Regions from separate parts of the Rhizobium sp. BK661 genome, predicted to be linked through region 2. Evidence: predicted binding sites of a transcription regulator. Region 2 holds the regulator's gene; the other holds the start of a gene.
The links. The regulator LexA, encoded in region 2, represses DNA repair genes until DNA is damaged. The targets are predictions, from matches to a motif close to TGTTCNNNNTGTGTTCNG.
Positions count from the first base shown of each region.

Region 1 (7,595 bases), on a different contig from region 2:
ATGGCCGTAGTCTTCCACGACGTTGTGACCCCTGGTCATCTGTCGCAGTTTGACCTCGGGTTCGTGCTGTTCTGCGATCGCTTTCATCTCGCGTTCGGCTGCGGCCGCAAATAGGGGAAGGGGCTCATCTCTCAGGGCTCTGATCGCCCACATTGCATCGCGGCGTTCCAGCGTCAGCGAAGGAAGGAAGGCATCTGCCTTGGCGAGCTGGACAAGGGCTTCCGACGGAACACCCGACCGGCGCCAGACATCGTCGACACTCTCAAATTGCGAATTCATCCGCGCTGCGACGATGCGGGCGGCATCGACGACCGCCAGTCCCATGACCAGTCTCATGCCAAGCCGGACGGCGTGGCGTTCCGTATTGCCAATGCGCTCAAGCGTACAGTCCCATCGCGAGCGATTGATGCAGACCGGGCGTATTTCGACACCGTGATTTCGTGCGTCGCCGACAATCTGAGCCGGCGCATAAAACCCCATCGGCTGTGAATTCAGCAACGCAGCGCAGAAGACGTCCGGGTAATGACATTTCACGAAATTGGACGCATAGGCAATGAGCGCGAAGGATGCCGCGTGGCTTTCAGGAAAGCCGTACGAGCCAAAACCCTCGAGCTGAGAGAATGTCTTCTCCGCAAATTCCGCCGTATAGCCATTGTTGATCATGCCATTGACAAGCTTGTCCTTGAAGCGCGAGACGCCGCCCGTGAACTTGAAGGTCGCCATGCTCTTGCGCAGTTGGTCAGCCTCACCACCGGTAAAACCTGCGCACACCATCGCGACCTTCATGGCACTCTCTTGAAAAAGCGGGACGCCGAGGGTCTTGCCAAGCACGGCTTCGAGCTCGGGGGTCGGATACTCGACCTTTTCCTTGCCCTCGCGCCGACGCAGATATGGATGGACCATGTCGCCCTGGATGGGACCAGGCCGGACGATCGCGACCTGTACGACAAGGTCGTAAAATGTCCGTGGCTTCATCCGCGGGAGCATCGCCATCTGGGCGCGGGACTCAATCTGGAAAGTCCCGAGCGTGTCGGCCCTGCGGATCATCGCATATGTCGCGCTGTCCTCCTGCCGGATATTCGAGAGATCTAGATCGTCGTTCTTATGGGTCCGGATGAAGTCGAACGCCTTGTTCATGCAGGTGAGCATGCCAAGGGCAAGAACGTCGACCTTCATGAACTTCAGTGCCTCGACATCGTCCTTGTCCCATTCGATAATCTGCCGGTCGACCATCGACGCCGGTTCGATGGGAACGAGATCGTCCAGTCGGTCATGGGTAAGAACGAAGCCGCCGGGGTGCTGGCCAAGGTGCCGCGGGGCGCCCATGAGCTGCTGAGCCAGTTTCAATGTCAGCACCAGGCGCCGGTCCGCAGGGTTAAGGTTGAGATCCCTTATGTTGCGATCGCTCACTTCTTCTGACCAGGACCACATGCCCGACGAAAGCGCCTTGATCACGTCCTCTGGCAGGCCGAGGGCCTTTCCGACATCGCGGATGGCACCCTTGGCACGGTATCGGGTTACGGTCGAGCAGAGCGCGGCCTTGTCGCGACCATAAGTCCTATAAATCCACTGGATGACCTGCTCCCGACGCTCATGCTCAAAGTCCACGTCGATGTCGGGAGGCTCGTCGCGTTCCCTGGAGACGAAGCGCTCGAACAGGAGATCGTTGGTCTCCGGGTCAATGCTGGTGATGCCGAGGATATAGCAGATGGCGGAATTTGCTGCCGATCCCCTGCCCTGACAAAGTATCCCCTGGCTGCGGGCGAACCTGACGATGCTGAAAACCGTCAGGAAATAGGGAGCGTAACGCATCTCCTTGATGAGCTCGAGCTCATGTCTGATGACCCTGAGCACGTTCTGCGGCAAACCTTCAGGATAGCGGTCCGGAATACACGCGCGAACATAATGCTCCAGCGACTGCTGAGCATCCATGCCTGGCATGATGGCTTCCTCGGGGTACTGGTAAGTCAGCTCCTCAAGGGAAAACCTGCATCGCTCGACGATCTCCATCGTTCGCGCGAGTGCTTCGCTGTGGCGCGGAAACAGACGTTCCATCTCTTCAGGCGGCTTTAGATATCGGTCGGCATGGCGTTCCCTCTCGAAGCCGACATCATCGATGGTGGTGTGATTGCGGATGCAGGTCACAACGTCCTGGAGTTGCCGACGGTTGGGTTCGTGGAACAACACATCGTTCGTCACGACAGTGCGAACCCTGAACTTTGCCGCAAGAATGGACAACTCGTGGAGTCGCATCTGATCGTTCGGCCGTCGCCTCAGCGACAGCGACAGGTAGGTGCGGTTTTCGAAAACCTCAGCCAGCTTTCGAAGCTGGATCGCACAAGTTTCATCCGGGAGATCAGGAACGAGAACACAAATGAGGCCCCCGGCGTAACGGGCGACATCATCAAGCGTCAGGATGCAGTTGCCCTTTCCTCCTCGGCTCTTTCCGAGCGTGAGAAGGCGGGTCAGACGAGAGTAGGCCGATCGGTCGGTCGGGTAAACAAGAAGGGAGGGGCCGTCCTGAAGATCAAGCCTGCAGCCCACGACGAGCCGCACACCGCTCGCACGAGATGCCTCCAGGGCCCGCACGACACCCGCAAGACTGTTGCGATCGACCACGCCAAGAGCTTCAATTCCAAGCTCCTTCGCGGTCCAGAACAACTCGTCGGCCGATGATGCGCCCCGGAGGAAGCTGAAGTGGGTGGTGACCTGAAGCTCGGCATATCTCATGCGAAGATCCCATGCAGGAACCATTTATGGCTGCCGGTTTCGGGGTCGATGCCGTCCCCGCTACGGAAAATCCACAGTCGTTCGCCTGCGTCGTTTTCGATGATGAAGTAGTCGCGCACTGCTGTGAACTCGGCATCGCACGTCCACCATTCACCGAAGACCCGCTCCGGTCCATCGGCCCGTCTTACGCGATGTCGCTTGCCGCGCCACGTAATGGTTGCTGGCGGGTGGTCAGGGAGAAGGGCAATGGCGTCTATCCGGTCAGGGCGATCAAGCAATCGGACAGGACGCGGCCAATAATGAACCCAGGTTTCCTCGACTTCGGCTGCCGCAGCCGAAATGCGCCGCACACTCCGTTCGGGAACGTCGGACGCGACCGGAGCTACACGATAAACACGCTGTCCGCGGTTGCCAAAGATATCGATGAGGGGCGTGATGTCCTCGTTTTTCTCCTCCACGAGCGACGACGCGTGCTGCTCTTCGGCCAGCAGCTCGGTGATCACGGCGGCAAGTGTAAGCTTCTCGATACCGAAACCCGGCTCGATTTTTTCCGTGCGATCCCTGAAGAGCTTCGTCAACCATGCGATATCACGCGCGGGTTTCGCCGTGCCGGCGCGGATTGCTTGCCTACTGCCATCGACCTTCTCGACGATCAAGTCTGTCCTGCGAACGCCGAGCCCCTTGCGCTGCAGTTCGGCAACGAGCTGAACGATCAGGCGACCCACATATTTGTTGATTGTTTCGGCCGCGCCGATAGGTTCGGCGAAAGCGCGCGAGACTTCGATCCACTCCGGCGCACGGATCGGCTCAATAGGTTCCGACAGCCGGCCGAACATTTGATCAATGCGCCGGCCGATTTCAGGTCCGAACCGAAGCGCCAGCGGGGCACGGGGCGTTGCAGAAAGCTCTCCGATGGTCCTGAAACCCAGCATGCGAAGGTCTGACACGATCGGCTCCGGCAATCTCAGAAGAGAGATTGGAAGCCGCTCGGTTGCTCCGGCGGCTTCGCCGCGAGGGACAACAACTGTCTGCGTTCTCGCCGCACGCGCGCAGGCATGCGCCGCGCCCCAGGTGTCTGCCACGGCAATGCGTGCGGTCAGACCCCTGGCATGGAACTGATTGCCAAGACGCGTCAACATCGGCGCTTCTCCTCCCTGAAGATGGTCGGCGCCTTCCGTGTCAAGGACAATGCCATCTGGCGCATCGACCGCGACGATCGGCGAGTACACCGTCAGCGCCCATAAGGTTATCCGCCTGAGAGCCTCGGCATCGGCGGCGGCGTCTGCGTCAATCATCGCCAGTCCGGCAAAGAGCGCCTGTGCCTTGGCAGCCTGCATGCCGATGCGGACCCCCGCTTTCTGCGCCGCGGCGTCAGCAGCCGAGACCCATCGCTTCGGGCCTCTTCGTTCAATCACCGCAATCGGTTGATCAGCCGGAATGCCGGAATCGGCGCGACGAATCCGATCGGTTGCCAGATAGGGAAGATATATTGATACGACCCTTGTCATCGCAGGCTCCAATTTCAAACTCAGCACATTCGCCCGCCCGCGATCGCATCAATTCAAGCAACCACCTTGGACGTCCGACGCCCGGAACGGGCAATTCTGCGCTCGGCAGCACACTGACCCGCCAGCGTGTGACCGAGGCCGTCGGCTGGCCGAAGTCGTTCGCTTCGGTCTGACGGCGCCACCGCCGGACAACAATCCCCATCGTGCCGGTCCTTTCGGCTGCCAGCTGCAGACGTCGCGAAGCGACCATCGGTAGCCGAACAAGTTCTCCGATCACCGCACCGAGGCCACCATACCCAAGCGCCTCCTCCATGGATGAAAGGACATCCTCCTCCCGATCGCCTTCAACGAAGATGACCCGATCGGGATGAAGACCCGCCTGAGCCAGCGCCGGAAAGAAGAGGTCCGGACGTGTCAGACACCAGACAATCTTTCCTCGCGTACGCGCGGCGATTCCCGCGGCAAACAAGGCTGCCGCTGCTCCGTCGACCGTCCCGCATCCGCCGCCTGCAAATTCGTGTAGCGCGCCATAGGCGAGACCACCGCCAGGCAGGATCCGATCGATTTCGGGCACGCCGAACGACAGGCTGCCCGCCCGCCTGGACGCTCCCCCCTCCAAGGAGGAGATGCGCTCGCGCAAATCCGAGAGAATGTCCTGGCGAGCAGCCGACATCGTTGGCGAATCCTTCCGAAATCGCATTAAGAGGGACGACATTCATGTCGTTCATAACGGTGATGTTCTTCTTCTGTTCCTTTCCGCCGACGTCGTCAAGATGCTCAAAACAGGAAATTATTCCTCATTTTGGGGTGTGATGAGGATTCGTCAGATGAATCAAGTTCCTAGATAAGAGGATGCCGCCTTTGCGCCACGGAAGGTTTTGCGCCACTGAAGGAATTTTTGCATCAGCGCCCGTGCCTGTGGAATTCTCTTTGACGAGCTATGGCTGCCTGCGGAGGGTGTAACAAGCTTAGGCAAATCTGGAGACCGCGCGAGGAACCTTTTCCTGTTGCTACCCATTCCCTCCCCGAGCGCGGGCCGTGTCAACCGGACGCGACAGGGATGGCGAACGCAGCGGTTTTTCCGGTTTCTCGCTGCGGCCAACGAAATGGCAGTCGAGCGTCCAACCTGTCCGGCATCCGCCTCGCCTAACGGAGAAGAGAAAGCAAACGCGCAAGGAGCGGCATCGGGACGAAAATGCCCGTTGAGCGGATCCCATCATGATGAAGGACAGAACAACGCCTCTCCACACCCGGACGGTCGATATATCGTGATCCGTGGCCGCCAAACAGGACCACTCAGATCGTTGTGCTGGTCCGAAGAACGGCGTCCGCGATTGTTGCTCCGAGGCACCACCGCCGAACGATAACGGAGGTAAGACAGTCCGCGCAAACTTCCTTTCTGGATGCGCTCCTGAGGCTTTCATCAGACTTAAGTCCTAGCCCGGGAACCTAAGTCACGCTCCGTCGTTTGAGAGCAATTCGGCTAACAGGAGCCGGATTGGGGAAAGACGTCTTGCAGGATAAACAGCAAATTCGAATGGCCTGCGCGCGCCGAAAGGCACCTTTTTCGGCATGGATTGTACTCTCGGCCGGGCTGCTCTATGTGTGTCGTTAGACAATGCCCGGTGATGCAGGAAAGCTTGCGGGAGGCGTTGCAGGCGCCCGTTTCATCGATAGTACGCAGTAATATCCATGCCCTATCTATCCCATGTCCATCAGCTACCCTCCCCGTCAGGTCATCGATGAACTGGCTCGGCCGCTGGAAGAACCAAACGCTCGCTTCGCAGTTTTTTCTCGCTGGGGGCATCGTCTCCGCCATTGCCATGTTCCTGGTTGGGCTGCTGGTGACCCACTTCATCCAGGGGGCCGTCATCCATAATGCAGGTGCGACCACCGCACTTTATGTGGATAGTGTGGTCGCCCCCCTGTTGCCGGACATGCAGAAGGAAGGCCTTCTCGACGACGCCACGGCTCGCGCCCTGGATGAGACCCTTGGCCAGGGGGCGTTGGGCCGCAGACTCGTTTCCTTCAAGTTGTGGCGCCGGGATGGCACCATCCTCTATTCAAACGAAAAAGGGCTGGTCGGAAGGACGTTTCCGGTCACTGACAAGTTACGCGAGGCCTTCTCCGGCACTCTCGTTGCCCGATATGAAATTCCAACCGATCCAGAAAGCGCGCAAGAGCGGGTCTACGGCAGGCCGCTCATGGAAATCTACAATCCCGTCCTTCAACCCTGGTCGGGAGAGGCCGTTGCGGTACTGGAATTCTATGAGAGTGCAGAAGGGCTGGAGGAGAGCCTGACGCAGGCGCGATTGGGAAGCTGGCTTGCGGTCGCCGGCGTAATAGCGGTGTTCTTCCTCGCCCTTTCGGCATTGGTTTTTCGTGGTAGCCGCATTATCGAAGCACAACGGGTGGCACTCGGAGCACGCGTAGACGAGCTTTCCGTATTGCTCGGCGAAAACCGCGGTCTGCAGCGACGGCTGCAGAAATCATACCAGCGTGCCGCAGCCTTGAACGAAACCTACCTGCGAAGCATCGGCGCGGACCTTCACGACGGCCCCGCCCAGCACATTGCTTACGCATCGCTGAGGCTGGACAGCGAACTCCTCGTCAATCCGGCAACCGCGCCTGCCGCTCGGGATGAAGAGCTGTCATGGATCCGCTCTAGCCTTGCAGAGGCGATCTCGGAAATCCGCAGCATCTGCCGAGGGCTTGTCTTGCCGGAGATCGAAAACGCCTCGATCCGGGAAATCGTCAACCGTGTTGTCGAGGCTCATCAAAGCAAGACCGAGACAGTCGTCGAACTGACCATCGACGACGACGACCCGGATCTCGCGCCCGCTGTAAAGATCTGCATCTATCGCTTCATCCAGGAAGCGCTCAACAACGCCTATCGGCATGGTGGCGGCGTTCAGCAGGCAGTCAAGGCAATATCGCACAATGGATATGTGCGCATCGAAGTCAGCGACAGAGGCGAGGGCTTCGATCCGAAGGAAATCAGGCCATCGAGCCTGGGACTGGTCGGTCTTAGGGAACGTATCGACAGCCTCGGAGGTGTTTTCGAGGTGCAGTCGGGCCCTGATGGCACGACTTTGACCATGAGCTTTGAACCGATGGAGGCGGAAGACTAGAATGGCATCAACTCGTATCGGCGTTGTCGACGATCATCCGCTCTTTCGTGAGGGTGTCGTGCGAAGCCTGTCTGAAAACAAGGACTTTGTCGTCGTTGGCGAGGGCGCAAGTGGCGCGGACGCCTGTCGGATCGCCCGCGAATTGAACCCCGACATCCTGCTTCTTGACGTTTCCATGCCAGGAAACGGACTTTCTACCATCTCAGACGTTCTCGATACCAGTCCG
Region 1 covers NZ_JANTYT010000008.1:82,932-90,526, forward strand. Annotated here, with positions in the region: gene FHX16_RS17835 (error-prone DNA polymerase) at 1-2,730, opposite strand, end outside; gene FHX16_RS17840 (DNA polymerase Y family protein) at 2,727-4,238, opposite strand; gene FHX16_RS17845 (ImuA family protein) at 4,159-4,911, opposite strand; gene FHX16_RS17850 (sensor histidine kinase) at 5,981-7,369, shown strand; gene FHX16_RS17855 (response regulator transcription factor) at 7,371-7,595, shown strand, end outside.
Region 1: a site for LexA is predicted at 4,975-4,992, ahead of FHX16_RS17845 (ImuA family protein). Genes of this name have one in related genera too.

Region 2 (7,595 bases):
CTTGATGAGGATCGAGTTGGCGACGCCCATCTTGATACCGTCGCGCAGGCGAGCCGAGTTGGTGACGAAGAGATCGTCGCCGACCAGCTGGACCTTCTTGCCAGCGAGATCGGTCAGAGCCTTCCAGCCGTCCCAATCGTCTTCGGCCATGCCGTCTTCGATTGAGATGATCGGATACTGGGCAGCGAGCTGAGCGAGGTATTCGGCCATGGCCCCCGGCTCCAGCGTTCGGCCTTCGCCTTCGAGGACATACTTACCGTCCTTGAAGAATTCGGTCGAGGCGCAATCGAGGCCAAGGCAGATATCGTCACCCGGCTTGTAGCCGGCTTTCTCGATCGACTTCATGATGAAGTCGAGGGCTTCAGGGGCGCTCTTCAGGCCCGGCGCGAAACCGCCTTCGTCGCCAACATTGGTGTTGTGACCCTGAGCCGACAGTTCCTTCTTGAGGACGTGGAAAACTTCCGAGCCCATGCGAACGGCTTCGCGGATGGAATCAGCGCCAACCGGAAGGATCATGAACTCCTGGAAGTCGATCGGATTATCGGCATGCGCGCCGCCGTTGATGATGTTCATCATCGGAACCGGCAGGAGGTGGGCGCTAGCGCCACCGACGTAGCGGTAGAGCGGCAGTCCGGCAGCCTGGGCAGCGGCCTTGGCAACAGCGAGCGATACGCCGAGGATGGCGTTGGCGCCGAGGCGCGACTTGTTCGGCGTGCCGTCCAGCTCGATCATGATGTTGTCGATCTGGATCTGGTTTTCGGCATCGATGCCGCCGATGGCGTCGAAGATTTCCGTGTTGGCGGCTTCGACAGCCTTTTCGACACCCTTGCCGAGGTAGCGCTTGCCACCGTCGCGAACTTCGACGGCTTCATGCGCGCCGGTCGACGCGCCCGACGGAACCGCCGCGCGGCCCATGCTGCCATCTTCCAGATAGACATCGACTTCGACGGTGGGGTTGCCACGGCTGTCGAGAATCTCGCGGGCGATAATGTCGGTAATTGCGGTCATCGGCTTTTCCTGCTTGAGGGTGGATAAATCGTTTGAAATCCGTCTTAATCGAAGATGCGCAAATTACAATGGCGCTTTGCGCATGCTTCGCAGCGATATTCGTGCGTGGCCTATTACACGAACATGTCAGTCTTTTGAACGTCAGCTTTTCGCGATCGCGTCGAAGGCCAGGAGCTTTTCGAGAAGCCTCGGCATGTCCTTGAGATAGACCATGTTCGGACCGTCAGACGGCGCGTTGTCAGGATCTTCGTGCGTTTCGACGAACACACCTGCCACACCGACGGCAACGGCCGCGCGCGCCAGCGTCTCCACGAACTCGCGCTGACCGCCGCTGGAACCACCCTGCCCTCCGGGCTGCTGCACCGAATGGGTGGCGTCGAAAACAACAGGGGCGCCCATCGCCGCCATGATCGGCAGCGAGCGCATATCGGAGACCAGCGTGTTGTAGCCGAAGGAAGCGCCGCGCTCGCAAAGCAGGATATTCGGGTTGCCGCTGGAATTGAGCTTGTTCAAGACATTCTTCATATCCCAAGGGGCAAGGAACTGGCCCTTCTTGACGTTGATTGTGCGACCGGTTTTGGCGGCTGCGACCAGCAGGTCTGTCTGGCGACTGAGAAAGGCCGGGATCTGCAGGACGTCGACGACCGTCGCCACCTCGGTGCACTGCTCCTCGGTATGGATGTCGGTCAGGACAGGAAAACCGTATTCCTTCTTGAGGTCGGAAAAAACCTCCAGCGCCTTATCAAGGCCGATGCCGCGCTGAGCGGAGAGCGATGTCCGGTTCGCCTTGTCAAAGGAGGACTTGTAGACAAGGCCGATACCAAGCTTGTCGCAAAGCTCCTTCAATACACCGGCGACCATGAACGCATGCTCGCGGCTCTCCATCTGACACGGTCCGGCAATCAGCGACAGCTTGCCGGTATTCGAAAAGGTGACGCGGCCGGCGCCTTCGCCGACCGCGACTTCGGAATTTGTCTGGCTCATCGTTTCTCCTCGAAGGCGAAGAGCGCACCCTGCCCGGGCGCTGCCTTCACCAGAATTCGATTGTTCTTGCGCGTGTAGGTCATCCCGTTAGCAGCCAAATGCGCTTCTGTCACGGCGAGATCACCGACCTTGAAAACAACGGCAACGCCGCGCAGGCCGCGATCGTCTGAGGGTGCAGAAATATCGAAGTAGGCATCCAGTCCATCGGGGGACAGAACGATGATCCTGGCGTTGGGCGTTGCAACACTCACACCAAAGGCCTCGTTGATCACCGTCAGGCCGTGCGCCGCGGCGCGCACAAATGGCGCAAACGCCTTTGGGTCCGGCGCGCCAAGAACGATCTCCGCGATCCCGCCCACGCCATTTGGGTGCACTTGCAGCGCCCTTCGATCGGCAGGCAGCGGATTGACCCTCTGGCAGGTGAAAAAAAAGAAATCAGGTGCGCGCAGGTCAACTGCGAACGCGAGTTTGAATGCAGCAATGGCTTCCGAGCCGTCGGGCATCTTCATCGGCCGCTCGAACTGCAGCATCTCACCGCCGTTGATCTTCTCCGCAAGGAATCTAGCGTGGTCGCGGTCGGCGTCCCCCGTCGCGAAGACAACTGCGGACAGTCCATCCTCGCCGCATCGAAACCGAAAGGCACGGTCACGCGCGGTGAAGACGTTGCCCTTCCTCGCCGACGCCTCGTGCAGTTCGAGGCTGGCGACGCCCAGCGGCTCCAGATAAGTTTCGTCGGCGAAGAAGATACAGGCGTTCTCTGTTCCGAACGGGTGCCGCGCATCTGGCGCGACGGTGAATCCCAGCATTCCGAGGCGCTCGCGCGCAAGCCTGATGTTGGACACCGGCAGCACAATGTGGTCCAGCGGATGTGCTTCGCTCATGGCAAACTCCCCGGGGATTTGCGAAGATGTGCGCCGGGCAAGAGAACAATGCAACCCCCTTCTCCGCATTCACTCAAAAGCGACGCAAAAACTGAACAAGTTGCAGGCAAGTTTTACGAAAATTTAGGTACTTGCAGAACACATATGGAACATATAGTGTCTGTTCTGGCTTTGTTTCACAACTCTGGGGTTCAACTTCGATGCTGACGCGCAAGCAACAGGAGCTTCTTCTCTTCATTCACGAACGAATGAAGGAGTCCGGTGTCCCCCCATCTTTCGACGAAATGAAGGACGCTCTCGATCTCGCGTCGAAGTCGGGCATCCACCGCCTGATTACGGCGCTGGAAGAACGCGGCTTCATTCGCCGACTGCCGAATCGAGCCCGCGCTTTGGAGGTCATCAAGCTGCCAGAGGCATATAATCCCAGTCTCCAGCCGCGCCGCGGTTTCTCGCCGAGCGTGATCGAGGGCAGCCTTGGCAAACCTCAACCGGTGGCGCCGCCAAAGCCGGCCGCGCATGCGGACAATGGCAATTCGGCCTCTGTACCTGTTATGGGGCGGATCGCTGCAGGCGTGCCAATTTCTGCAATCCAGAACAATACGCACGACATCACGGTTCCGGCCGACATGCTTGGCCCAGGCGAGCATTATGCGCTCGAGGTGAAGGGAGACTCGATGATCGAGGCCGGCATCTTCGACGGCGATACGGTGATTATCCGCAACGGCAGCACCGCCAACGCCGGCGACATTGTTGTCGCACTTGTCGATGACGAGGAAGCAACCCTCAAGCGCTTCCGCCGCAAGGGCGCTTCGATCGCGCTTGAAGCTGCGAACCCGGCTTATGAAACGCGTATTTTCGGACCCGATCGCGTCAAGGTTCAGGGCAAGCTGGTCGGCCTCATTCGCCGCTATCACTAAAGACAGGCGGCTCTCCGTCGAAGGTGCCGCTTCGCCAATTGTATGCCCGATGCCGCATCCAGGGCCGGTCAAGTGTCGTATAGGCCGTCGTCACGACAGGCGTTCCCTGTTCGTCTATTCGTATCTCTGCCGCACCCGAGCGGCGCAAGGTTTCGCCCGTGAACAACAATGCACCTGACCGGCATTCGTTTGCGCGCAGACGAGCGGGCGTAACGACGATGTCGGCGGTGTCGCAGGCAGCGCCGACGTAGGCGGGATCTTCGATGATCGTCAGAACGTAGCCGCTGTCGTGCGCCGCTGTGCACCAAGCGCCTTTCAGGCAGACGAAACGGTTCTCAACGCCTCTCGCAACGACCTGCCGCAACGCGTTGCGAGCGTTATGCAATTCGTCGGCCGAGAGCCTCCGAGGCTTGCCGTCGCCGTCTCGCCGGCGGACTGGTTTGACACCCTCTATCAGGAGCGGCGGCCGGGCTTGCTCCGCAACCAGAGCCCTTCGCCATTGGTCGAAAATGAAGTCGGGTGGGCGCGTCCGGTTGGAAGCAATAACCTGATTGTCGACAATCGCGACGAGACCGCCATCCTCGGCAATGATGAAATCTGGCGCCGGTCTGGACGGCGCGAGCACAACGAGCAGAGTTGCCAACGCGATCGCAACAGCGCCGAGGTACCGCAGTCTGGTGCGCAGAAGCGCAAGCACGAGGAAGCCTGCGACGGCGACAGGAAAGTACCAAACCGGCAATCGGCCGATATCGACGTTGCCGCCCCATCCCGAGACCATCTTTGCAATGGCGATCACAATTTCGAGCCCGAAGCCGGCGATTTTCCAGGGAACGATATCGAGGCCAAACGGCGTCAGCAGCATCGCGAACATGCCCATAGGCATCACCACGAAGGAGATTACCGGCATGGCCATGAGATTTGCGGGCAATCCATAAGCGCTGAGCCGATGGAAATGTTCGACTGCAAAGAGCGCGGTCGAGAAGCCTCCGATCATTGAGGAAAGGAGGATGCCAGCAAAGAAGCGTGCGACAAAAACTACGGGCTTCACTGCCCTGACTTGCAGCAAGGGATGTTCGCGCGCGGCTCGCTTCGACCACATCGCATAACCGGCAACCAGCGCAAGAGTCGCCGCAAATGACATCTGGAAGCTCGCGCCTAGCGCCTCGGATGGAGACAAGAGCAGAATCACCCAAGCCGATAGGGCAATGTTGCGCAGACTGATTGACGGCCTGTCGAAGAATACAGCGGCCAGCATGATCGCCATCATGATGAAGGCTCGCTCTGCCGAGACCGCAAAGCCCGAGATCATGTAATAGGCTGTCAGGGCGACGAGCGCGCCAGCAGCTGCAATCTTCTTGGTCGGGTACGCCTGCGTAACGGATGGAAACAGGCTCAGCAGTTGGCGTAGGCCGACGAAGAAGATACCCGCGGAGAGCGCCATGTTGAGACCGGAGATTGCCACGATATGCGCCAGACCCGCCTGTCGCAGCGCGTCGGTGGTTTCCCGCGAGATCGCGCGCCGCTCGTCGGTGACAAGCGACGCCGCAAAGGCGCCGGTGTCGCCCGGCAGGATTCCACGGATGCGGTCTCCAATTCCGCTTCGAAGACCATCCAGCCAGTTGGCTCCGCGCTCCGAAATCGATGGTGTGCCGACCGCTGGCGGCATTGAAACGCTTGGCGAACCATAAAAGAAACCGTTCGCGCCAATCTCGTCGAAATAGGCGCTGAAGGCGAAGTCGTTGAGCCCAGGCAGCGCCGGTCCCGCAGGCGGGGTCAATCGTGCCCGTCCCGTCAACCACTCCCCGATTTCGAACGGTTCTTTCTGCCCACGCGCGACGACTGAAACCCGGTCTGGCGGCCGCCTAATCTGAGGCGACTGAGTGCCGGAAATGGAGAGGATATAGCGCCAACGACCCGCGCCATCCCCCTCCCGACGCTCGACCCGACCAGTGATCGTTGTGGTGACGGGCGTATCCAGTATGACGGTCGCCCTGCTCCGCGTTTCGTATTGGGCCGAAAGCATTCCCGCGACGCAAAGCAAGCCGGCCAGTGCTGAACTCCGGACAAACGGACGCCCTTGGCCCGCCGCCATTGCAACAGGTGCCAACACAACAACCCATGCCATCAAGCGCATCGTGGGAGGGTCACTTGCGAGTTCGAACCAGAGGACGGCGCCGGCTCCGAGGAAGACCGGCGAGAACAGAAACAACCGTCCATGTTCCATCTCCGCTGTCGCGGAACCTTGGAGCCATGAAGCCCAGTCCCGTGTCGCAGCTTTGATCCGTGTCGGCCACGCGATGGAGGACTGCGTGCGCATGGCCGGCAACAGCTTGGCGGCCGATCGATTCAACAGGAGAGACGGCTCCGCTGCACGCGCGGAAGCATCCGCGGCAGGCACGGCCTTCGTTACTTCAAATGGCTTCAACCCCGGCATGCATTTGCGCCAAAAAACAGCCGCCCTTGCAACCACAATGCAAGCTATCGAGGCGTCGGGCAATAATAATCGATTGAAATCTGAAGGAAAATCTGAACGCTGAAAAGCCAAGGATTATCATCGGCTTCTGCTATGCGCAGGGCTCATCGCAGCAGTGCCCAAAAGTTGATACTGCGATGCACAAAATGGCATCACGGTAACTTGGCATTAGGCGCGCGATCATATAGCAATCATCGACGACGCTTAACCCTATGGCGCTTTTATGGCGCCACCCGCCAGTTTGGAGGATCAGAATGACGGAACAAAGCGCAACACTGAAAATCGGTGACAAATCAGTCGATCTCGCCGTCAAGAGCGGCACGATCGGTCCTGATGTCATCGATATCGGCGCCCTCTACAAGAACACGGCTTCCTTCACTTACGATCCTGGTTTCACCTCGACCGCATCCTGTGAATCGAAAATCACCTACATCGACGGCGACGCCGGTGTGCTATTGCATCGCGGCTATCCGATCGAACAGCTTGCCGAGCACGGCGACTTCCTCGAAGTCTGCTATCTGCTTCTCTACGGCGAACTGCCGACCGCTGCCCAGAAGAAGGATTTCGACTATCGCGTCACGCATCACACGATGGTGCATGAACAGATGAGCCGGTTCTTTACGGGCTTCCGCCGCGATGCGCATCCGATGGCTGTCATGTGCGGCTGTGTCGGCGCGCTGTCCGCCTTCTACCATGACTCGACCGACATCACGGATCCGCATCAGCGCATGGTGGCAAGCCTGCGCATGATCGCCAAGATGCCGACACTCGCCGCCATGGCCTACAAGTATCACATCGGCCAGCCCTTCGTTTACCCGAAGAACGATCTCGACTACGCCTCGAACTTCCTGCGCATGTGCTTTGCAGTTCCCTGTGAGGAATATGTCGTTAATCCGGTGCTCTCGCGAGCAATGGACCGCATCTTCATCCTGCACGCCGACCACGAGCAGAACGCCTCGACCTCGACCGTCCGCCTTGCCGGCTCGTCGGGCGCGAACCCGTTTGCCTGCATCGCAGCCGGCATTGCATGCCTCTGGGGCCCGGCTCACGGCGGCGCCAACGAAGCAGCGCTGAACATGTTGACCGAAATCGGCACCGTTGACCGCATTCCGGAATACATCGCCCGCGCCAAGGATAAGAACGATCCGTTCCGCCTGATGGGCTTCGGTCACCGCGTTTACAAGAACTACGATCCGCGCGCCAAGATCATGCAGAAGACGACGCATGAAGTTCTCGGCGAGCTGGGCGTCAAGGACGATCCGCTGCTCGAAGTGGCGATGGAACTCGAGCGCATTGCACTGACTGACGAGTACTTCATCGAGAAGAAGCTCT
Region 2 covers NZ_JANTYT010000009.1:122,812-130,406, reverse strand. Annotated here, with positions in the region: gene eno (phosphopyruvate hydratase) at 1-1,008, opposite strand, end outside; gene kdsA (3-deoxy-8-phosphooctulonate synthase) at 1,150-1,992, opposite strand; gene FHX16_RS19140 (VOC family protein) at 1,989-2,873, opposite strand; gene lexA (transcriptional repressor LexA) at 3,074-3,790, shown strand; gene FHX16_RS19130 (ComEC/Rec2 family competence protein) at 3,771-6,014, opposite strand; gene FHX16_RS19125 (hypothetical protein) at 6,106-6,327, shown strand; gene gltA (citrate synthase) at 6,518-7,595, shown strand, end outside.